One region of the Paenibacillus sp. FSL H7-0737 genome, then DNA from elsewhere that is predicted to be linked to it. Evidence: riboswitches for the same ligand, from Rfam matches in the RefSeq annotation. Region 1 holds a riboswitch; each other region holds the start of a gene.
What was found. A riboswitch is a leader RNA that binds a small molecule or an ion and turns the genes downstream of it on or off. The one in region 1 is predicted to bind cyclic di-GMP.

Region 1 (8,204 bases):
CAGGCAGAAAGGTCGTATATTGAAACGGTAAGAAAAAGGAAGCCAGCTGTAAGGATTTTGGGAAAAAGACCAATGGAATCAGTGATCCTGAGAATATCCCCTCGCAAAGACTGAAAAAGTTACGAATACTGGAGGATTGCACCATCCAAAATGCGACCATGCCAATACTATAATGGATGAAAAAGTTCATCATGAATGCCATAGCTATCGATAGCATTGCGTATAGTAAATTTGCGGGTAAAACATCAATATGAAAAATAAAGAAGAAGATCATAAAACAGGGTATAAATTCAAATAGAAGCCCAAGTACCCTATGCCCTGCCTTCTGAGACAATGCATAGAACATATGATTCATTGGTCTTAAAGAGAACGTAATGAATTTCCCGGTGCGAATGAGCATTTGTAAATTCCAATCGGCAAAATCCATGGTCAAGTAGTTGATCAACATCGTGGCACAAAAATAAGAGAGCATCTGAGAGAGCGACATCCCGTTAATAGAGGATTCTCCACTATAAACAGCGCTCCATATGTAATACTGCACCAAAAAATATACCGGGCCTACAAAAATAGAAACCATCGAATGCGTTCTGTACGCACTCCATTCCTTATAAGTAACAAAAGCAACCGCTCTCATAACGCGAAAGCGGTGCTTTATCTTCTCAAACATAAGTCACATCCTGCCTATCTTTGATATCTCACAACATATAATCTTATTCTTATTCGAGTCCGGACCAGATCACATTGTTTGTACCGAAAATCGCTCTACCGTCCCATATATTTTTATGAAAAGGGATATACCAAACGGCAATCAGCTGTTCAACCGGATCAACGACCAAAGAACAAGACCCCCATCCTTCATGAAAAAAAGTGCCTTCAGAATAAGATGTACTTTCATTATATCGAAGGTCTGGCCCAAGACCGTATGGTCTATCTGCTCCTCCATCTCCCCATGCGTAGTTTGGAAGTTTTTCAGAATTGAACCGCTTGGTCATTTTCTGAACAGCCATCCGACTTAAGATATGACCACCTTCGTATTCCCCATGGTTAAGCAGCATGATTCCGAACTTTTGTAGATCATTAACGGTTGAATACATTCCCCCACCAGTTCCGGGAGTCTTGATTTCTTCCTCAGACCTTTGTTCTTCATCCGTAATTTCCCCGTTTTGCAGCTTCTGAAGATATTCCTTGGCTTCTTCCGAACGAATAGCGATCCTACCAGCTTTCTCAGGCGGTATATCAAAGAAAGTATCTGTCATGCCTAACGGTTTTACAATGTTGTCCATTATGTAATCTTCTGCAATAACACCTGTTATTTTCTCGATAATTGCACCAAGAACCACGTATCCGAACGATGAATACATCCATTGAGTCCCTACCGGAAAACGAATACCATAGGAAAGTCCAGCTTTAATCCAGTTTTCTTTTCCAAGCTCTGATTCATAAATATACCACCATGCACTTTTATAGTAGGTATCACTTATAGTGCCATGATCAGGTGCGATGCCGGAGGTATGCGTCAGTAAATGAGCAATTGTAATCGGCTTAAAAGGATCGGCATCAAACTCCGGAAGAATAGAACTAACTGGCTGCCCCATAAAAATTTCACCATCATCTGCTAGCTGCCAGATCGCTGTTGCCGTAAACAGCTTAGTAATAGAAGCGATTCGAAATATTGTATCCGTTTTCAACTCTTGGTCGCTATCTTCTTCGTAACTGAAGCGTCCCCCCGCTCCATTAGCAAATATTTTTCCATAACGACTAAGAGAATAAATATAGCCATCGGCTACTTTCTTATTACAGAGATCCTCATAAAAATGATTAAGTGCCTCTAATCGGTCCTCCCTGTAATTCACTTCGTTCAGCTTGCTAAGCTCTGTGGATGATAACATTATTCGCACTCCCCCTATCAATCATTAAAAAGAATAGCAATTCTCAAAAATGTAAATTTAACCTAACTTATAATACCTTTTCAATATAATAGTTACAACATGATATTTCATACACTATTAAATTAATTCAGATTATTAATCACATAAATAGCATGTACTAAAATCCTAATAATTGGTAGGTCAATTTTATATTTATTTATTTTTTACATATCTCACTTCCTGTTGGCTACTGTCATGAATGGAGCAAAAAGCGCTGTTCTACTGAACAGCGCTTTTTACTCCATATGAAAACGACCTTATTATTCTAGTTCGGCGGGCTTTACAATGGTTGTACCTTTGTTATTCTTGGAATACTTAGCTTCGATTTTCGTGTTGTATGTATCCTTTTCTCCATCACTTATCAGCACATAACTCAGATCGACTGTCAGTTTTTCCGTCTGCCAGGTCTTAGTATTGACGAATAATTTCCACGTTACGCTTTTGGGTTGAACTGTCTCACCATCCCAGAGGTTCTCCTGGTCATAGAGCTTGATTATTCCCTTAGCTGCTGTCGGATCGGTTACCGTGAATTGCAGGACTGTCTGAGCACCAGCAGTGCTGACTTTCATAGATTTTTTATAATTTTTTACCGAATCAAGCATGGAAACAGGATCGTATTGACCTTTGGAGTAAAAAGAATCCCACTCCATCTTCTCCAGTCCAATCCAATACTGTGCATCAGGATCGATTGGCTCACCGTCATCGTCGTAACCTTCATCTTCAGATTCATCGATCAGTTCACTTCCGTCTACAAGATAGTAAAACTCCTTGTCATTGGCATATAGACTGTACGATGTTTCTAAAAGACTACTATCAACGGTGCCGGCTGCAGCAAAATTCGGCAGTCGATTAATATCCAGCTTCAGTGTGTTAGTGTTGCTGATACGTACCCCACCGCTCTGAATATCCTGTTTTTTGATCACATCTAAGTGAAAATTCTTTATTGCTTTAGAGGCTGCCGTTACTTTGCTAATCATTTGATCCGCGGTTACTGCTGTTGTGGTAGCGGCAGACACGACTTCAGGATTAGACATCCATCCGATCGTTCCGGACAGCAATAAAGCACCTACTGCCAAACTAGTGCCTATTGTTTTGAAAAAACTGTTCATGAACTTCCCCTTTCGGCCCCTTGCGATAATGTAACGCCGTATAGGTCGAAATAATAAAAGAGCTCAAAATTGACTACATATTCTTAGAGCTATCCTTTATGCTTCATAAGACATCCCTATGGCGGCCTGGCGATCATTTCCTTCTGTAGAAAGGCTTTAGACCCATGGCTTTGTGTCATCATCTTTCGATGATTTTACCTTTAACGCGGACATTCAATTAGTTTTAATTAGCTTACGGACGCATGACCCACCGCTAATTTTATCATGGTTATAATTACCTGTAAACGACTTATCTTCCATTTCTATTTACCTGTCGATTTACTCGTATCCTTATGTCAACGTAAAAAAAAAAGCATAAAACAGGACTCCAGTCCGCTTTATGCTTTGCATCTAAAATTATTTTACAGGATCAAAAAGATTAGGATAAACAATATTTAACCAGCGCATCACGCACACCATGCTCATTGTTCGAACCCGTAACAGCATTCGCTGCCGCTTTTACCTCTACAGGAGAATTATCCATCGCCACGCCCATCCCCGCATAGGTAAGCATAGAAATATCATTAAAATAATTACCGATTGAGAGGACTTCTTCTTGCGGAATTCCCAGCTTCACAGCGAGATTTCTTAATGCGTTTCCCTTAGAAGATTCGGGATGCATCAAATCAACGAAAAATTCACCACTCCGCAAAATATTGTACTCAGGAGCCCAAGTACGCCATTCACGTTCAGCTTCGTCAAGGATTTCTGGCTGTGTAAATACAGTAAACTTAACAACCGGTTCACGGAAATCTTCCCATGCGGGCAGCGTCGCTGGCACAATACGGAAGTGCTCATACATATAATTAGCTTCTTTAGTCAGATTCTCTACATTATCAACATACATATCAAAAGCAGTATTCACATCATAATGAATATTGTGCTTACGGCAATAGTCAATATAGGGGTCAAGACCACGTGCATCCATACCATATTGGTGCAGCACTTCTCGATCTTCCACTCGTACCGTCGCTGCTCCATTGTGACCAAGCACGTAACCAGTCAGCCCCATTTCCTCCATGAAAGGAATCGAGTTCTGTGGACTGCGTCCCGTACACAATACGATTTGACCGCCAAGACGTGTAACCTCAGCAATAGCTTCCTTATTCTCAGAGCTTAAGTGGTGATCATCATTTAATAGCGTACCGTCCACATCTAGTGCAATCAGTTTGTATCTCATACTCCACCATCCTTGTCTTTCTTTTTCTATATATAATTGAACTTGAGGCTTTTTGTGTTAAGTGTCAGTCGCAACTATGGTGAATGTTTGGACTTCCAGCCGCTGTTGTTTCCAGATTTCTTAATTTATACCGTTTAAAAGCGGATGAAATCCGGAAACAAAGGCGGTCGCTATCGCTCTTACAGTTCCAAAATTCCCCTCCGTCTCTCCCTTCTCTTATCCCAAGTTTCCAAATTCAATATATATATATCAATTTATATATCATTTTCTCTACTATCCTTCTGACCCATCTGCGCCTAAGAGTGCCAGTTCCTCTAACGTCAGTTCCCGACAAGCTCCAAGCGGCAGACTATCATCCAGCTTCAATTCTCCCATAGATACGCGTTTCAGAAAAGTGACTTTTTTGCCTACCGCCTGAAACATACGCTTCACCTGATGAAATTTCCCCTCAGTGATGATAAGTGAAATATGGGAAATCACTTTGCTGCCGCGCTCTCTTCCAAGAATGGTTAAGTGTGCAGGTAAAGTAAAGTAGCCATCTTCCAGCTCCACCCCTGCTGCAAAAGCCGCGACATCATCCGCGTCTACATCGCCCTCGATGGTTGCCTCGTACGTTTTCGGGACATGCTTACGTGGCGACAGCAATTCATGGGCAAGCTTCCCATCATTAGTGATCAGCAGCAGTCCCACAGTATCCTTATCTAGCCTTCCTACAGGAAACGGTTCAAACTGTGCATACTCATGCTTTAAAAGATCCAAAACCGTCCGATCCCGCTTGTCCTCCGTAGCTGACAGGACACCCGGGGGTTTGTTCATCATAAGATATATGAATTCACGGTAGGTAACAACCTCTCCCCCTACCTCTATTTTATCGGCATAAGGATCCACATGGAACCCACTATCTTTTACCACGGTCCCGTTCACCAATATTAAGCCTTGTTTAGCTTGTTTACGGATATCACTGCGCGACCCCACTCCAATATGGGACAACACTTTATCTAATCGTTGTTTTTTGGCGGGCTTACCTGATTGGCTCATTGTTACATCCACCTCCAGCCTGCGGGATATTCGTTCTTGAGTATGCCATCCTGCCACTTACCCCAGCCTGCGCTGTAGCCATCAATGCAGACCAGAACGTATCCCTTTTGGGCACTTCCTATTCTAATAGAGAGACGTTCTTGAGAAATCGACAACGTCTCTCCTTTAAGATAGGAAATAGCTTCATGATTCGTACTGGAGAGTGAGACACTTCGGCAGCTTTCTTCCTGATGCAAAGCTGTAGCCATTGGATGCCCTGGAATAAATCTTCCGTTACGGATTTGTCCTACATACCATCCCGGGCGGATCGTCTTTAATCCATTTAGTCTTTCCTTAGGAAGTGGAGAAATGTACAGATGGTCACCGAACAGAACCGGATATCCTTGCGGTTCCCAACCAAGCTGATCTCGCACAAAATTTCCATACGCAGTCAAAGCTTGCTCGTCACCTGAAACTTGCCGACCACGGTCAGCGCCACCAGTAGGTTTGTGAGAGGGTTTCCCTTCTTTCCCCCGTCTTCCTTCTGATTTATTGGATGATTTAACGTGTGCTGCACTTTTTGGAGTAGTAGTTCTTGCTCTTGCAGATTCGTTTAACTTGACCTCTAAGTGATCACGTTCCTCCATTGAGCGCTTAGTTCCCCCATGTTGCAATACAGCCATGAAATGTCCTTCGCCTTTCACCTTATGCGGCCACAGTCTTGCTGTTCCTGAGAGTTCTCCGAAGCCAGGAGCGAATGAGCCTGTACCTCCTACCGTCACCACTGAGAATTGTGGATGTTCAGAAATAAACTCGGCTATAATTTCCTCATTTTCTTCTGTAGCAAAGGTACAGGTGGAATAGACAAGTGTACCTCCCGGTGCCAATGCTGTTGCAGCAGAACGTAAAATATCCCGCTGCATGGAAGCATATTTGGCAGGTGTACCTGAATCCCACTGCTTCACCATGTCTTCATCTTTACGGAACATCCCTTCACCAGAGCAGGGAGCATCAATCAAGATCTTGTCAAAAAAAAGCGGGAATGCAGCCGCGATATGATCTGGACTTTCGTTCAGTACAATACCATTACGAACCCCATACAGCTCCAGATTTTTAGCTAGAGCTTTAGTCCGTTCTGGATGAAGATCATTACTAACCAGCAATCCTTTACCTAACAGCTTGGCTGAAATCTGCGTAGATTTCCCCCCAGGGGCGGCACATAAATCAAGTACACGATCACCTGGTTCAATATTAAGCAATTCCACAGGTGCCATCGCACTCGGCTCTTGAATGTAATATAAACCTGCGTGGTAGTGAGGATGTTTACCAGGTCTAGCCCCATTCTCTGTATAAAATCCTGTCGGACACCAAGGAATGGGTTCCAGTCCCAAAGTAGAAAGAGCCTTTAAGCTCTCCACGGAAATCTTCAAGGTGTTAACACGGACGCCTCCGTATGGGGTTTCCTTATAAGAATCCGCAAATTGATTATAATCTGTTCCCAGCATGTCCATCATACGCTCGCTGAAAGAACTGGGCAATTGTGCCGCCATGATGCCGTCCTCCTGATAGTATTGCAAAAATTTAGGTGTTTAAAGATTCAAGGAACACCCCTACGGGTGTCCCTTATACAATACTCATATATAGAGGATCTTTTACTTACGATGAAAGGATGTCGGTCTCTGAGGACCACGTCGTTGAGGATTATTCGGTGTGATAGCTACAGCTGCATTCTCCACTTGGTCCGCTAGACTCGGATCAACAATCTCTATGGTCAGATCGTAATAAGAAAATGGCCGCTCATCATATGATGCTAAGCGCCGAACATAATCTTTCACTTCCTCCACGAGTTTCGCCAGATTAATGCCGAGTGTCGCTGCTGGATATTCTTCCAGTTTGGCAGAAGCACCACTCAGCATAATAGCTGCACCGCGCACATTCTGATTGCGAAAATGGTATAACCCTACCGCTACTTGGAGAAGTGCTTTGTACAAAGGATCTCGTTCCTGGGCAAGCCACAGTTCTTCGAGTACCTCGTGACATTCGAAATAATCCCTGTCACGATTAAAGTACACTAGGTATTCCAAGTACAATGGTTCATAAGCCATCCGGCAAACTATCCTTTTTAGCTGCGGAAAGAAGTCCCCGCACATGATCTAGAAGTTCCTTCATCGCTTCCATATCCTGAACCTGCCATATTTCGTTAAAGCGAGCCTGCGTATCTATAGCCTCATTCACCAAGTGATAGAAATACAATTGATGAATGGCCTTGAGAATCTGAGTGGTCATATTCGAGTTTTCCTCGAATGTCTTCTGTGCTTCCAGAATCTCTTCCCGAATACTGGACATTTCACTGTCGAGGATCGATGCTGCTTCAGCTGCCGTCTTTAGTCGAACACGCATTTCATCGGGTAGACTCTCCCGATATTTATAGTTCAGGGAATGCTCTATGGTAGCCCAGAAATTCATAGCTAGCGTACGAATTTGGATCTCCGCGAGCACAATTTTCTGGCCAAGCGCTGTTTGCACAGGATATTTAATAATCATATGGAAGCTGCGGTAGCCGCTCTCTTTATAATTAGTGATGTAATCCTTCTCATAGAGTACTTCAAGATCCTTACGGGCCCGGATATATTCCGCCACTCTGCGGATATCCTCTACAAATTGGCACATGATCCGAATTCCTGCAATGTCTTCAATCCCCGTCTCCAGATCTTCCATCTTCACATTCAGCCGTTTAGCCTTTTCCAGAATGCTTGACAGCCGCTTTACACGCCCCGTTACGAATTCTATCGGCGTGTATTCCTCTCTTTTCTTCAACTCCGAACGCATTGTTTTGAATTTAACTTTCAATTCTTCCACAGTCTGTTCATATGGAAGCAAAAAAGTTCCCCAGTCCCTGCCGTCCATCGCCTTCGTCCTCCTGTCCTTTCG
Region 2 (8,204 bases), 2.0 Mb from region 1:
AGTGGTCAAGTTAGCAACGGTCCAGTTCTCTTCCGCGGATAACTGTAGGAAGCGTTCCAATCTACCACTGGAATGCTCGGGTCCCTGTCCCTCGTAGCCATGCGGTAACATGACGACGAGATTGCTGCGCTGCGTCCATTTCGCACGTCCAGCGGCAATGAACTGATCAAATATAACCTGACCTGCATTGGCGAAGTCGCCATATTGTGCTTCCCAGATGACGAAGGTTTCTGGTGCGAACACATTATAACCATACTCAAAGCCTAGCACAGAAGCTTCAGATAGCGGACTGTTATATACGCCAAAGGAAGCGCGAGAATTACTTAGCTGATGAAGCGGAGAGAATAATTCTCCTGTCTTGCTGTCGTGCAGCACCAGATGGCGGTGTGCGAAGGTGCCGCGCTGTGCATCCTGACCGCTAAGTCGAATTGGCGTTCCATCCTTCAGGATGGTTGCGAAGGCGAGGGACTCAGCGAGTGCCCAGTCGACCTTTTCACCCTCATTCAGCGCGTCCTTGCGACGCTGCAGAATTCGCTCCAGTTTCGGATAGACTTGGAATCCATCAGGTACGCTCAGTAGCTCACGATTAATCTCTTGCAGACTGGAGATCGGTACGGCTGTAGTGCCTGCCGCTGAGCGATCTGTATGAAGAGGAATGAAGGCTTTTGGTTCTTTTTTCTTGTGATTGCCTTCCTTCATACTATCGTACGCACGTTGCAATACGCCTTCTGTTTCAACGTGCATCTTTTGTACATCTTCAGCTGTAAGAATTTTTTCACGCTGTAGCCGCTCCGCATACACCTTGTAAACGGTTGGATGATTGCGTACCTTACCGTACACGATAGGTTGTGTAGTTTCAGGATCATCCATTTCGTTATGTCCATGACGACGATAGCCGATGAGATCAATAACGAAATCCTTTTTGAATTGATTGCGATATGCACTAGCTAAACGAACGGCTGATATACAGGCCTCAGGATCATCAGCATTGACATGGATAATTGGAATTTCATATCCTTTGGCGATGTCACTCGCATAATGCGTTGAACGGGAGTCTTCACTTTCTGTCGTAAAGCCGATCCGATTATTAACAATGATATGGATCGTCCCGCCATTCTGATAACCTTGAAGTTTGCCAATATTAAGTGTTTCTGCAACAATCCCTTCACCTGGAAAAGCAGCATCGCCATGCATCAGTACCGCCATAGCTTTACTGGTATCAATCTTCGGCAATCCGGCTGTGCTCCGATCTTCTTGAGCAGCACGAGTGAAGCCTTCCACGACAGGATTGACGAATTCCAAGTGACTTGGGTTATTCGCTAGTGTTATTCTTGTGCGTACGGTTTCTCCTTCACGGACAGCGCGATCTGCACCCAGATGGTATTTCACATCACCCGTCCAGCCATAGTTAATGCCTGTAGAGCCTTCGGAAGGGAAAAGCTCCTTGTTCGGAGAATGATGAAACTCTGAAAATATAATGTCATAAGGTTTGCCCAAAATATGTGCAAGAACGTTGAGGCGACCACGATGCGCCATGCCCATCAGAATATGCTCTGCGCCGTCATGCGCAGCAGCGCGTACGATTTCATCCAGCATCGGTACGAGTGCGTCATTGCCTTCCAAGCTGAAACGCTTCTGACCCACAAAGGTTTTGTGAAGGAAGGTTTCAAATTGCTCTACTTGGATCAGGCGGTTTAGCAGCTCTTTACGTTCTGCATTATTTAAAGGCGCTGGTGAGCTTGTGGATTCTGCCTGTCTGTTCAACCATTTCAGTTCTTGTTCTTCATGCACATGCCCGAATTCATAGGCGATTGTCTTGGTGTAAGCCTGACGCATACGCTGAACTGCATCCCATCCGGTATGCACATCATTCGGCGCATTCTCCCAAATGAGCGTGGCAGGTAGTGCGAGCAGATCCTCACGAGTCAGCTCATAGGTTTCGAGTTCAAGATATTTAGCCATGGGATTGTGATCGCGCTCAAGCGGATCAATATCAGCGGCCATATGGCCATATATACGAATATTAGCGATTAGCTTGGAAGCTCTTACTGCCTTTCTAAGCCATTCGGTGTCTCCCGAAATGCGAGGCTGTGGAGCCGGTTCGCTATCCGGTGTTAGGGGTGGGGGACCCGAATTTGTAAAAAGCTCGCGATAATTATTCTCTACGGTGGAAGGATCTTTCACAAACTGTTCATATCTTTCTTGAATGTAGCCTAAATTGGGTCCGTAATACTTACTCCAAATGGATTCGTTATAGGGCTCTTTGGCTGCCATGAATACATCCTCCTTAACGGATGAACTCCATACGTGACATTTTGTGTCAACGCTTACTGGAGCTGTGATGATTGCGGTTTCATTTCTCATCTTATTGTGCTACTTTCCACACGTGTAATCAATTCATTCTTTCGTCCAATACGTTCGCAAAATGGTATGGGTTAGCTTGTTCTAATGAAAAGAACGCTGTTTCTTCTCATTACCCATTCCTAAGGCCCACTAAAATGATTCTAATATCCTTATTTTTAACTAATAGGGAAGGAAGTATCATTATATTGGCTTAATTAATTTTATGAATGGGACGAGTATCGTGTTAATAGGACAAGATATCGCACAAAAGCGCTTCTATTTTTTGTTTTTTAATGGAAAAACTAATCAGAAATCGACACACTTTTCCACTTTAGTATAGTATAATGTTATTGCAGTTAGCGATTTTCATATATTTCAAAGTAGATCCTTTCGTGTAAAGGGTCCAGTAAAAGGTAAACCTGCCGAAAGACAGGGGCACAAAGTCGCGGGTCTAAGGTAGAAATACTATGACAGCCGGATTGCCTGGGGACGTAAAATCTTAGGAGGAGATTTTTTGGACAAGTCCAACCAGGGAAGCAACAGAGAACAGCAGGTCATTGATCTAGACGTTGAGTGGGTACATTTATTATTAGCAGCTAAGAAGGCTGGCATAAAGGCAGATGAAATTCGTCGATTCTTTCATGAGAAGACTGTGCAAGCCGTGCAGTAATACATTTAGTGCGTTATATTTTGAAAAAGGGCCCAGCGATAACTCGCTGGGCCCTTTTTCGGTATATAAGAAAGTATATAAGATAAATAGTCCTTATATTTTACTAGAATATAAAACGCCTTCGCGGTCCATGTTAGGAGGGCGAAGGCGCTTATGTTTAATAGTATGAGTAGAAGAGGATCTTATCAGGTCAGGTGGAATATTAATCCTTCTGATCAAGGCGCCATTTCTGGTAGTCCAGAAACTCCTTGAATTCGCGTTTGCTTATGCCTGAGGCCATAGCTTCCTGCACCAATCGGAACCATTCCGAATCTAAAGGTGACTCCTCAGCATCATTAGGTTCTCCATAGAGCAAAGCGTGGATGGATACCTGAAGCGCATCGGCGATCTTTTCGATAAACTGGATTGAAGGATTGGATTGGATGTTTCTCTCCACATTGCTAAGATACGACTTAGCAACATCCGCTCTGTCCGCAAGCTCAGATAGGGACAATCCCTTTTCTAGGCGGAGATGCTGGATACGTTGGCCCATATTTTGTGACACTATGCTGACGCCCCTCCGTAATTTTTGTTATTAGTATAGCAAATATCATTAAATTCGACAAAGTTTATTGTAAAGAGAAGAGCAGCATCTACTTATCCGCTTTCCGGAATCAGGATCTGCTGCTCTTCGAGTATTATATTAAATTATTCTATTAATCTTAGTAATCTTTTTTAGCACCTTGTTTAGCTACGAAATCCCATGTCAGGGTTATGCTATCGCCTTGGAAAATATTTTGATCTTGGTTATTTTCCACAAATTCGAATTGGACGGAGAAGCTGTCATTGGTGCCGGCTTTAATACCAGATGCTTCGGTGAAGAGTTGATCCCAACCAGTATTTTTTACGAGATCCGGATGTTGAGATTTTAAATCAGCAAGCGTAGTTTGATAGACTACATCTTCTGGAGAAACTACGGTTCCTTTATCGTTATTTCTAAGGAATTTGACCTTAATGAATTGGGCTAAATCCAGGTAGTTGTCACCTTTAGCATCCGTAATTTGAGTGGAAGTGTTCAGAATAATAGATCCGATATCGAGCGAACCATCGTTTTTCAATTTGAAGGATTTGGTTACAGTATCACCTGGTTTTAGGTTTGGAATATTTACGATAACTGAAGGGTCGGAGTTCAAATCGAGTGTACCTGCAGCAAATGTAGCAGTGCTTTGTGCAGTGTCACTAAAGTAAGCGAAGGTTCCTCCACCAATCAATGATAAACCCAGTGCTGCTGATGCTACGCCAAGACCCAATGTTTTTTTGATACCCATAATTAAAATTCCTCCTCGGTTTTTGTGGTTTTTTTTATAAAAGTTATATATTGTAACTTCCGGTTCGTAAGCGGAAGCGGACAATCAACGAATTACTGTATTTCAGTTGGGGGTGGAGAGGCGGGCAGTATAGCAGCATTTTTCTTTTCGAGTGCAGCTACAGCCTTCCATGACGAATACAGAGCATAGAGCAGGAGCATCAAGCCTGGTACGATCATGAGCATGACACTTCCAGCTTTGGAAACTGCGAAATTCATAGCGTAACCTACGTAAGGTACGGTGACCCCGGTATACTCAGCTACAACATTCGTGGAACTGGTAGGGTTCATATCAGGCGCATCATTGTTATCGCCTTTCGTGCGATACATGGATTCACCAGTAGCGTTGTTCATTGTTGCTTCTACAACACGGTGAGTAATGAGCAGGTTTTCTTCATTTCTAAAGGTGATCACATCGCCTTTTTTGAAGCGATTCATATCTCCTCCGGGTTTTAAAGCGACAATCGATCCGGTTTGAATCCCTGGTTCCATCGAACCTGAGAGTACCGATTTGATCTGGTATCCGAAGAAGGCAGGTTCACCGCCGGAGGCCTTTGATAAAACTACGGCTACCACCAGCAGAATGAATATCACAAGCATGATGCTCGATAATGTATTGTTGATCATTTTTTTAATCCGCATATTATTCGCCACCTTTAACTTGTTGAGGGTCCGAAGGGGCTGGTGTTGCTACCGGTGGGGAAGTGGTTGTATCTTCCGCTTTTGGCGCCTCCTGAGGAACCGCTTGCTGTGGTACATCTTTTGGAATCGTTAGCTCTTCACCAATTTCCGGAACGACCGGGTTAGTGGCTGGGGCTTCAGGCTGTTCATTATTTATATTCTCTGGAGTAGCTTCACCTTTCGGTGGAGTCACTTCCGTTTTTGCTTTCTCCTCAGCTTCAGCTTTCGCTTTGTCCTCAGCTTCTTGCTTTTCTTTTTTCTCCAGTGCCAAACGTTCTTCTTCTTTCTTCGTTTGTTCCAGCGCCTCTAGTCGGGCTTTCTCAAGCGCTTCCAACTGTTGTTCACGGGTTTGACTGATCAATTGGAGCTGACTCTGAAGATTGCTGATTCCTGAAGTAGCCGATTCTTTAAGATCATTCATTTCAGTATTGAGATTTTCATAAGTGGAGGTTAGTTCGCTAGAGATATTGCCGGCCGGCTGACTAAAAGGAATCAGGAAAGGTAACGGCTGCTGAAACGCCTCGTTGCGTAACTCGGGTTGTCCATATACATCACTGGTCACTACCGAAGCAAATGGAAGCCCGATGTCGTGTATGGAGTTTAGATATTGGATGACTCCCTTTAAGGAAGCATTCAGGGATTCAGAGATTACACCGCTTTGATTCAGGCTGCTTTGCAGCTCTCTGAAGAATTGTTCATCCTTGATTTCTAGACAGTTTGAATCTAGAGAGGTCATATATCCTCCAATCTGGAATAGGACGGCTGCTGCTGCATTCAGCTCACCATTGATTTCGTTCCAAATTTGGCTGTTGGTGGCCAGTTGCTCATTCACGCCATCGATTTGAGATTGAAGCGCGGAGATTTGTGTGGAAATCTCTTGCGCTGCGACATCAAGCTCATCCAGCGTCATGCCTTCTATTCCCGAAACGTCTGAGAGACTGCCTGAAGGGGTATAGCTTTGCAGCGATCCTTTTAAAGCAGTAGCTCTTTCGATATGATCTTTGAGTTCTGTTAGAAGCCCCTTGATCGAGTTTGGAAATACTTCGCAAAAGCTAATTGTGCTAGTGGTTTGCGTAGTAGCTCCAAAACCACCATAGGTACTACCCACTTGCTGTGAGGTAGTCAGAAACAAGACGGAGACAGCCATTCCTGATTGCAGAACACGTAATCCGATTTGTTTCTTTCGTTTAGGTCTTCTTTTTGCTGATCTGGGTCTCAGAGGAATACCTCCCCTCAATGTCTTGAGTTTCTTTGGTTCGTTATTATCGTTCTTTATTGAGAACAACTTCTGTAATGAATAATACATGGAATAAAATGAAAAGAAAACTGTCAATAAGTCTCGTTTGTGCTCTATAAAGAACAAAAATGTTAATTTATCTCTATTTATCTCAGTTTATCGCTTGATATCTATTTTTATTCGCAATAGAGAACGATGCGTAGGAGGGGGAAGTATTAAAAATAGCCTAATCATGCGAGAGGCACGATTAGGCTATTAAGAATTCTTGCGAGTTTAATTGTGGGCTTAGTTAGGGAAGACGAGTACCACGTGAACTAACATATAGGTCATACCATTCTTTACGAGTAAGCTCCAGCTTGTCCGCATCGGCGCAGGCAGCGATGCGCTGCGGATTCACAGTCCCAATCACAGGCTGAATAGCTGCCGGATGTGTCATTAGCCAGGATAGCACTATGGCTTCGGGTGTTGTTCCTTTTTCATCTGCAAGTTGTTTAACCATGGCAGCTGTCTGGACGATATTCTCTGGTTGATCCTCTAATGAACGTCCGCTAAATAAGCCTTGTGCGAGTGGGCCCCAAGCTTGAAGCTGAATGTTCTCCATTCGACAATGTTCAAGGGTTCCTTCGGGAAAGGTAATATCCTTCCAAGGTTCACGGTTTACACTGATTCCAGCATCGACCCAGCTGAGCTTGGCTAGGCTCATGTGTAGCTGGTTTACGATAAAAGGTTCATCGCAATAGGCTTGCAGCATTTTGATCTGCGCTGCGCTCATATTGGAGACGCCGAAATGACGAACTTTACCTGTTGCCTTTAATTGATGCAAAGCAGAAGCTACTTCCTCTGGATCCATTAGGGGGTCAGGCCGATGGAGCAGCAGAATATCAATATACTCCGTTCCTAGTCGCGACAATATTCCTTCTACACTGCTTAGAATATGCTGGCTTGAGAAGTCAAAGACATTAGAGCTGTCTCCAGGCTCCATTAGCTTAATACCGCACTTCGATTGAATAATGATTTCTTCGCGGAGTCCTGGGCGTTCTTTAAAGATTTGACCGAATACCTTCTCTGCTTTACCACGGGTATAAATATCTGCGTGATCAAACATATTGATACCAATAGATAGTGCTGCGTCGACGGCTGCATGTCCTTGCTTAACATTCTCGGCGGTAATCGGTTCATGATCCCAGCCCCCACCAAATCCCATACAACCTAGAGCAATACGGCTGGCTGGTATACCGCGCTTGTTTAAAGGCAGTGTTCTCAACAATGTGATTCCTCCTAGGAAAATATGATTGCGTACACGTACATATTGTACACGCTTAGATTCTAGTATGGTATTTATTGTCTCTGCAAAAGCGAAAAAAAGAGTAGAGGTCCTAAGGACTCTACTCTGTATTAAGTGGTGTTCCAATGTCATTCAACTTGCGTGCTACAACATCATCATAGAGACGTTGTAGCCATTTTAGTTCAATAAGGGTGTGTTCATAGGTGCCGTACATGAGATGAAGGGCGGAACGAGGAACAATAGGAATATGTTCTTCATATACCTGATAAGCCAGATTCACCTGATGTTCGGTTTCACGAATACGTTCTTCGAGCAGCTTCTCCACCTTGTTTTGATCAACATGACGGGACATGGCTAGAGCCATATACATCGGATGATAGAAGGGCTCGTTCTTTTTAATTTGCTGTAGAATTAACTGCTCGAATAAATTTTTACCTTGCTCAGTAATACCGTAAATGGTTTTGTCTGGGCGATCACTGCTGCTTATCACTTCTAAAGCTTCGATATAACCATCTTGTGCAAGTTTATCGACAGCATAGTAGAGAGACCCAAGCTGGAGCTTTGTAATCCGGTCCATGGAGCGCTCTTTCATGACTAGTGTAATTTCATAGGGGTGCATATTTCGTTCAAGCAATAGTCCGAG
Region 3 (8,204 bases), 2.3 Mb from region 1:
GGCGATATCAAACGTTTATTTATGTATACGTGCATGATCGGATTTTCTTTGACGACATTCTTCGCGTTGTTCTTGTTTACCAAGATCACTCAGCCGATGCAACGTGTCATCGAGGCTGCAAACAACATTCGACGTGGTGAATACGGAACAAGGCTGACGCTGGTCACAAGTGACGAGATTGGCCAATTGGCGACTTCCTTCAACCATATGGCTGAGGAGTTGGAAGAGAATATTCGCAGTCTGCACCATGAGAAGGGCCATCTATCCAGTGTATTACGCAGCATGAGTGATGCTGTAATCACCTTTGACATCGAAGGCCAGATTATTCTGACCAACCCGCATGGTCAATCACTACTTGAGAGCTGGAGCGATTTAGAGTGGGAACAAGAGAGTGACATTGAACCTCATACGGAAACGGCTGAGAGTAATGTTCCACCTCCCCTGCGTCCTTTATTTTTGAGCACGTTGAAAGAAGGCGGCGATGAGCGTTCTAATGTACATGTCCGGCAGGGCGTGTGGTCCGTCCATATGGCACCTTTATATTCTGAGGGTAGCATTCGTGGAGTGGTTGCTGTTCTGCGTGATGTGACTGAAGAAGTACGACTCGAAAAAATGCGCCGTGACTTCGTGGCAAACGTCTCTCATGAGATTCGGACGCCATTATCGATGATGCAAGGTTATAGTGAGGCTTTACTTGACGGCATGGCATCTTCACCAGAGGAAAGCAGTGAACTGATTCAGGTCATTCATGATGAATCGCTCCGTATGGGACGTCTTGTAAAGGATCTGCTCGACCTTGCGCGAATGGAAGCTGGACATACGGATATGTTGAAGGCAGAAGTAGATGTGAACGAACTGCTGGAACGAGTGTATCGCAAATTTTCCGTACGTGCGAAAGAGCGTGATATTCATCTGCAGCTAAATAAAGAGAGCGATGTCCTTGTTCTTAAGGCAGCGGATGAAGATAAGCTTGAGCAGGTCTTAACCAATTTGCTCGATAATGCTTTTCGTCATACGCAGGGTGGCAAGAAGATCACAGTTCATACAGGAACTTGTGTCTTAGAAGGGCGTCGCTATTTTGAAATTAAAATTCAGGATGAAGGCGTCGGCATTCCGCAGGAAGATCTGCCTTATATATTTGATCGTTTCTACAAAGCCGATAAGGCACGTGTACGGGGAGAATCAGGTGGAACGGGACTCGGGCTTGCGATTGTTAAAAATATTGTTGAGTCGCATCACGGAACCATTTCAGCTTCCAGTAAGTTGGGCGAAAGTACAACCTTTACCCTAAGACTTCCTGTCGAAAAACAGTAATTCCAAACACAATGTGTGATAGCGCCTCTGACAGCAGAGGTGCTTTTTGTTGAAACAAACACATTAATCTTGTTCATCGTGGAACATATCTCATTGTTTATGCTTGGGAGGCCATCAAATGATTTTATCTTTAGACCAAGGGACTACCAGTTCACGAGCCATAGTGTTCGATGAGGACGCTAGAATCGTCTCACAAGGGCAATATGAGGTTGAACAATCTTTCCCACACCCTGGCTGGGTGGAGCATGACCCAGAGCAAATTTGGGCGTCACAGCTTGCAGCTGCAAGAGATGCGATTACTCAGGGCGGGATAACACCTCAGGAAGTATATTCCATTGGAATTACAAATCAGAGGGAAACGGCCCTGATCTGGGATAGAGCAACAGGCAAGCCGATTTATCCTGCGATTGTGTGGCAGGACAGACGTACTGCAGAGCTGTGTGAAGAGATCAAGAGTAAGGGGTTAGAGGGACTCATTGCTAGCAAGACGGGACTCGTTGTGGATGCTTATTTTTCTGCAACAAAATTCTCCTGGATTCTTGATCATGTAGAAGGCGCACGAGAGCGGGCGAATAATGGCGAGCTACTAGCTGGGACAGTAGACAGCTGGCTAATCTGGAAGCTTACTGGCGGGGCTGTACATGCTACTGATGTAACTAATGCATCGCGTACGATGCTATATAATCTACATGAGCGCTGCTGGGACGAAGTGCTAATGGAGGAGCTTCGTGTACCACGCTCCATCCTGCCAGAAGTGAGGATGTCCGGTAGTGAATTTGGAGCAGCAGACGCGCAGTGGTTCGGGACAGAAATACCTATTCACTCTGTATTGGGGGATCAACAAGCTGCTTTGTTTGGACATACTTGTCTTGAACCCGGCAGTGCCAAAAACACATATGGAACTGGATGCTTTATTCTGATGAATACAGGTACAGAAGCTGTAGTCTCCAGTCATGGGTTGTTGACCACTGTAGCATGGGGAATGGGGGATGAGCTCTATTATGCACTCGAGGGCAGTGTGTTTGTAGCCGGAGCGGCTGTACAATGGCTTCAGGAGGGGTTAGGACTCATAACGGAGCCGGCAGGCTCGGAAGACAAAGCGCGGGAAGTAGAGGACAGTGAAGGGGTTGTCGTCGTACCTGCTTTTACTGGACTAGGTGCCCCTTATTGGGATATGTATGCACGTGGAGCAGTCTTCGGTCTAACTAGAGGAACCACCTCGGGGCATTTGGTAAGAGCAACGTTAGAGTCATTAGCATTTCAGTCTAGAGATGTAATTGGGGCGATGGAAAAAGATGCAGGCATGCCATTGACCGGACTTCGTGTAGATGGTGGAGCGGTTCGTAATGATTTGCTGATGCAGTTTCAGTCTGATATCCTCGGTAGTGAAGTTACTCGAACTACATATGCGGAGACGACTGCGCTGGGAGCAGCACTTCTGGCTGGATTAACCTCAGGAGTTTGGACAAGAGAGCAGCTAGAAAGCTTTAACAAAGCTGAGAGGGTCTTTTCACCTGTAATGGGTATAGATGAGCGTGAACGACGTTACAACGCCTGGAAAGACGCTGTAGCGCGTACCATGGGCTGGGAAAAACATGAAAGATATCAGTGATCAGGGAGATGCATATGTCTATGTTTAATGGAACAGAATCTGATCTACCGAGTGGACTATCTAAGCCTGCACTTCGAGCACTTCATGGTGCTGGGTATACACAGATTCACCAAATCAGTAAGCTCACTGAGTCAGAGCTTCTGCAGCTCCATGGGATGGGACCAAAAGGGATTGATGTACTACGGCGTGCGCTCACTGTAAAGGGGTTATCCTTTGCCAGCGAGTCCTAAAGAACAGATCAACCTAAAAAGCGGCAAGCTAAGGATAATCCTTGGCCTGCCGCTTTTTAGGTTGTAACGCTTAATATTCAATAACAAATGCAACGTTTTGCCATCCAGCGCCCACTGTCCAGAACAGAACTTTATCTCCGCGTTCGATCTTTCCTGTAGTAATAGCTTTGTGTAGAGCGATAAACGGGCTACTGGTTGAGGTGTACCCGAATTCATCACCTATGTAAACCGCAACCTCACGATCAATACCCACTTTTTCACAAACACCAACGATATTAGGCAGTGAAAGCTGTGAGAAACAGGCCGCTTTAATAGATTCAGGCGCTATGTTGTTATCTGATAGAAGCGTGCGAATCGATTCAGAAGCAGCATCTACGCAAATGGAATCATCAAATGGAATGAACTTCACATTGAATTCTCCAGCCGCTACGCCTTTTCTACCCAGATTAGCCAAGCCTTCAGCCGGGAACATGGAGTTGCCATAAACGCATGTGTCTGTTTGATAGACAGAATCAATGAAGCCTACCGCATTATCATCGCGCACAAGAAGGACTGCCGCAGCTGCATCACCGAAGTTAGCATAATAGACTGGATCATTCTTATCTGCATGAGGTGCTACATAATCGGATCCGATGACCAAAGCACGTTTAATTCTAGGATTGGCTTGCATTTGACGGCTCACCTGTTCTACGGAAGCAGTCATACCTGCACAGTTAGCGTTGCTATCTATACAAATTGTATGGGATGCGCCGTTAATTAAACGGTGAATCATTAAAGAGTTAGTAGGAAAGATATATTCAGGAGTTTGACTTGCATAGGCAATAAGATCGATATCAGCGCCAGTGAGACCATTTTTATCCAACACATTACTGGCAGCCTCAAAAGCCATCGTAAGAGAATTTTCTTCCTCATTCTTAATGCTATAGCGCGTATCACGACCTAAAGTGGTCAGTAGACCTCGGATATCAATACCCTTTTCGTCAAAATGCTTAATAAAAAAGTCGTTACCAACTTTATTACTAGGATGATAGATATCAATGTCTTGAATACGAATTCCGGTCATATGAATGAATCCTCCTGAAAAACTCTATAGTTTTTTTAGTTATAAGAAGAATTAAGCTGTAACGGTGGAAATGATCTCGATGTTATCTAGTCCTGCTTTACGACCCAGACGAGCAAGCTGCATTTTAAGAATTGGGTTATTCTCAAGGGTTAGATTTACTTTTACAAATCCATCATTCTTAAACATTACGAAGCAACCTTCCAAAAGAGGTACAACATCAGGTGCAGTTACGTTTAGCTTTCTGCAGTCGATTTGTAATTCATAGTCTGCTGGAGTGATAGGATTAATAGTTTGTTGATAAGCTTGGATAGATTTCAGACCATCTTCTTCAGAAAATGTTCCTTCCAGCTCAATATTGATCACTTTTTTAGTAGTGTCTGTCTTTAAAATAAACTGTCCCACGTTAACATCTCTCCCGATATTTTAATTTACTGAAAATAGTTACTTTATTTCTTCAATCGTTTCGAGAAGAATATTAAAAGCGGTGATGATTCTAGGTGCCCCTATAGCGGGTACTAAGTGTAATAGAATACCTTTGAGTTGTTCTACAGTAACTCCCACACGAAGAGCCATGACATAATGAACACCCAATTGATCAAACTGACCCATCGAAATCAGGGCAGAGATAACTGCGATTTCCTTCCAGTCAGCTTCGATTGTGTTGCGTTGAAAAATATCGCCGTAGGCATTCCCCATAATAAATTCAGCCAAATCGGGGAAATGTTCTTTAATCGGAGCCAGTGCTTTAGCTCCGTAGTCTCCAGAGAGATTCGTGAAGTGGTTCAGACCACTGTTTACATTGTCTTTCATAAGTGACCTCCTAATTTAGGTTCAAAGTACGGTGAGCAGTCGGAGGGACCTCATCACGGTCTGTTAGCAGTTCAATGACGGCAACACGGTTGATGGCAACAGCGTCCTTGATGGCTGTTTCGAACTCCTCCGCTGTCTCACATTTGTAACCCTTAGCGCCTAGTGATTCTGCGAATTTCACAGCATCCATAGGGACTTCGTAGATAGTTCCGTCAATACGTCCTGTAGTTTTTTCCATACCTTTTAGAGCCATATCTAGCTGTTTATTATTCACAACAATGAATATGACAGGAATATCCTTGCAGACAGCAGCGTTAATCTCTGCGCCTAGCATCATAAAGCAGCCATCTCCTGTAATGCAGAAGATCGTTTCTTCTGGAGCAGCAACCTTTGCACCAATCGCCATTCCGATGGAATTACCCATACAAGCAAAGTAAGCATCGAAAACAAAACTGCCCGGTTTCTTAACCTTGTACCATTTCGCAGCATGGAAACCGTGACTTCCATCATCAACAAAGACTGTGCTGTTATAAGGAATCAAATCACTCATCGTACTCAAGACCGATGCAAGTGAAAGGTTTGGTAAAATCGGAGGCTCTTCGGTATAATCGGAATTTGTCGGTGCTTCGCGTTTTGTGATGTTGTTCGTGTCAATATTATTGAGATAGTAAACTAGATTGTCCCGTAGATCTCCAGTCACTGGAATCGTTTTAGAGAACAATATTTTTCCGACAAAAGTCGGATCGCTATCAAACTGAATTAATGTTGCAGGATGATTTTCCCTTTTAAGATTACAAATAGTCATATCACTTAAACGTGACCCGAGAACGATAAATAGATCACTTTGATTCAGCAAGTCATCCCCATGGGTACAACCGCCTACTCCAATTGGACCGTGATAGAGTGGATGATCCCAAGCTATAGCCCCTTTACCACCTGGAGATGTAACTACAGGAATATTAAATGTTTCCGCTAATTGAATTAGCTCACTATGTGCTCCTGAGCGGTTAACGCCTTTACCCGCGATAATTATTGGATTCTTAGAGTTATTTATAGCATCAAGTACACGGTCGATATTAGCATGGCTAACCAGTGATTCGCGTTCAGGGATTACAATATTACATTCCTCTAGCAATTCCGTTTGTACATCAAAGGGAATACAAAGGTGAACTGGACCACGATTACCGCTCAAAGCAATGGATATGGCATGATTAAAGATTGTGTTAAAGTGATCTCCACGTTCAATAAGCTTGCTATATAAGGTGGCAGGTCTAAACATATCAGCTAAATCAGCTAGAAAAGAAGTAGAGTCCTGACATTGGGGAATTCCAAGCTCTTTAATAGATTGATGGCCAGTAATAAATAGGACAGGTAGGTTGTTAGCCTTAGCATGTGCTGCTGCAGTTAATAGGTTTGTTCCACCAGGACCTGAAGTACCAAAAGCTACACCTAGTTTTCCAGTTTTAAGCGCATACCCGGCTGCTTCGAAGCCGGAACTGGACTCATGTCTCCCAGGAATAAATTCAATACCGTAATCTACCATTTTAAGAACAATAGGACAAATGGATTTCCCAATAATACCAAAGGAATGGGTAACTCCTAGGTTCCGTAGTGCTTCCGACATGTAATCTGCGACTGTCTTCAAAAAATACACCTCACAAGTTGATTGTTATTTTAAAATCAAACATTAGAAAACCTGTGCTCTGAATTAGGGCACAGGTTGGTGGCATAAATCGCCATAGAGACTGAACAATTGTTCAGTCGTCTTGGTTTTCTGCAACCTGGCAGTCATGGCCTCTGATTAATAATGAGGCTGTAGATCCATGGTTTTGCGTCATCCTCTTTCGAAGATTTTGCCAATATTAATTTTAAAATTTATAAGAAGAATTTTCCTTTACAATATATTCCTAGAGTACCTTTGTCAATATATTTTCGCAAATTAACTCGAATTTTGACGAAAGTCTTGTCCAACCTATGAAATAATAGATATAAAAAAACTCCCCCTAAGTCAAAACTTAGGAGGAGTTTTTGGACTTGTTTATATGATTTGCAAGTGACTTAAAACTTGAAAATATGGATAGTCTTCTGTAGATTAAACACAGCCTGTGTCATTTTCTCAGTTTCTTCAGCGACGGACTGCAGGGCATTAATTTGTTCATTCATAGCCGCGGATACTTCCTCGGTGCCGGCAGCGGTTTGCTGTGTGATTGCAGAGATATTCTCTATTGCACTTGAAATTTTCAAGGCACTTTCCAACATCAGATCACTTTCAGCAGAGAAGGAAGAGATTTGCTCGGTAATATACTGCACACTTTGCACAATTTGAGCAAAGATATGAGCAGATTGAGTGATCATCTCATTCTGTACCTGTACGACTTCTTCGTTGATAGCGATATTGTCAATCGCTTGTTTGATATCAGTTTCGATGCTCCGAACTAAGCCAAAGACTTCCTTCGTTGAAGCTGTTGATTCCTCGGCAAGTTTACGAACCTCCTGTGCGACTACAGCAAAACCTCGACCATGCTCTCCGGCGCGTGCTGCTTCGATGGAGGCATTCAGCGATAAGAGGTTGGTCTGCTCAGCGATCTCTGTGATGGTTTTTGTAATCATCGTAATTCCGCGAGCATTATGAGACAGGGCTTCGATTGTATCAGCTACTTTTTGAGTAGCCTGGATGTTTTTGCGCATGCCTTCAGCTTGAGTATCAACGGACTGCCGTCCTTGTTCAACTAGTTCTAATGTATGTATTGAACGTCTGTTCATTTCTTTCGTTGAGTTCGTATAATTGGATACTTTATTCTCAATATCTTTAATGGATTCTGTCATTTCAGCGATATCCGTAGATATTTCATTTGCACCAAGAGCTAGCTCGTTAGACGAAGAGGCTACCTGTGCCATGACAATTTTCAAATTCTGATTCTTATCTTCGATTCCACGGCTTGCATCCATAACTTGACGAGTGATTTGTGATGCTTCTGTCAAAATCTTCTTGAGCTTGTCAATCATAGTATTAAAGGAACGACTTACGTCCCCCATAGACCCGTTCTCGTCGGCTCTACTAGTAAAATCCCCTTTTGAAATACTATGAGATACATTCGCGATGTCATCAAAAGAAGATGTAAGCGTTCTCTCGATAAAGCGGGCCACTGGGAAAGTTAGAGCAGCAAGAACAACG

Region 2: it holds a riboswitch for cyclic di-GMP, as region 1 does, so the genes downstream of both, H70737_RS30560 (anti-repressor SinI family protein) here and H70737_RS10100 (DUF6612 family protein) in region 1, are expected to answer to the same signal.
Region 3: it holds a riboswitch for cyclic di-GMP, as region 1 does, so the genes downstream of both, H70737_RS20730 (thiamine pyrophosphate-binding protein) here and H70737_RS10100 (DUF6612 family protein) in region 1, are expected to answer to the same signal.

The regions. Positions count from the first base shown of each region.
Region 1 is NZ_CP009279.1:2,383,479-2,391,682, reverse strand. Features, by position in the region: gene H70737_RS10110 (ABC transporter permease) at 1-667, opposite strand, end outside; gene H70737_RS10105 (serine hydrolase domain-containing protein) at 717-1,889, opposite strand; gene H70737_RS10100 (DUF6612 family protein) at 2,189-3,037, opposite strand; cyclic di-GMP riboswitch class I at 3,155-3,246, opposite strand; gene H70737_RS10095 (Cof-type HAD-IIB family hydrolase) at 3,456-4,256, opposite strand; gene H70737_RS10090 (pseudouridine synthase) at 4,530-5,294, opposite strand; gene H70737_RS10085 (RsmB/NOP family class I SAM-dependent RNA methyltransferase) at 5,297-6,823, opposite strand; gene H70737_RS10080 (DUF309 domain-containing protein) at 6,926-7,378, opposite strand; gene H70737_RS10075 (GTP diphosphokinase) at 7,368-8,180, opposite strand.
Region 2 is NZ_CP009279.1:409,615-417,818, forward strand. Features, by position in the region: gene H70737_RS01835 (2-oxoglutarate dehydrogenase E1 component) at 1-2,274, opposite strand, end outside; cyclic di-GMP riboswitch class I at 2,746-2,830, shown strand; gene H70737_RS30560 (anti-repressor SinI family protein) at 2,858-3,013, shown strand; gene H70737_RS01840 (helix-turn-helix domain-containing protein) at 3,216-3,545, opposite strand; gene H70737_RS01845 (TasA family protein) at 3,715-4,320, opposite strand; gene sipW (signal peptidase I SipW) at 4,413-5,000, opposite strand; gene H70737_RS01855 (hypothetical protein) at 5,002-6,276, opposite strand; gene H70737_RS01860 (aldo/keto reductase) at 6,566-7,543, opposite strand; gene H70737_RS01865 (PadR family transcriptional regulator) at 7,662-8,204, opposite strand, start outside.
Region 3 is NZ_CP009279.1:4,715,648-4,723,851, reverse strand. Features, by position in the region: gene H70737_RS20760 (ATP-binding protein) at 1-1,314, shown strand, start outside; gene glpK (glycerol kinase GlpK) at 1,433-2,926, shown strand; gene H70737_RS20750 (helix-hairpin-helix domain-containing protein) at 2,941-3,156, shown strand; gene H70737_RS20745 (3-oxoacyl-[acyl-carrier-protein] synthase III C-terminal domain-containing protein) at 3,227-4,219, opposite strand; gene H70737_RS20740 (hypothetical protein) at 4,271-4,621, opposite strand; gene H70737_RS20735 (carboxymuconolactone decarboxylase family protein) at 4,661-5,029, opposite strand; gene H70737_RS20730 (thiamine pyrophosphate-binding protein) at 5,040-6,683, opposite strand; cyclic di-GMP riboswitch class I at 6,802-6,897, opposite strand; gene H70737_RS20725 (methyl-accepting chemotaxis protein) at 7,088-8,204, opposite strand, start outside.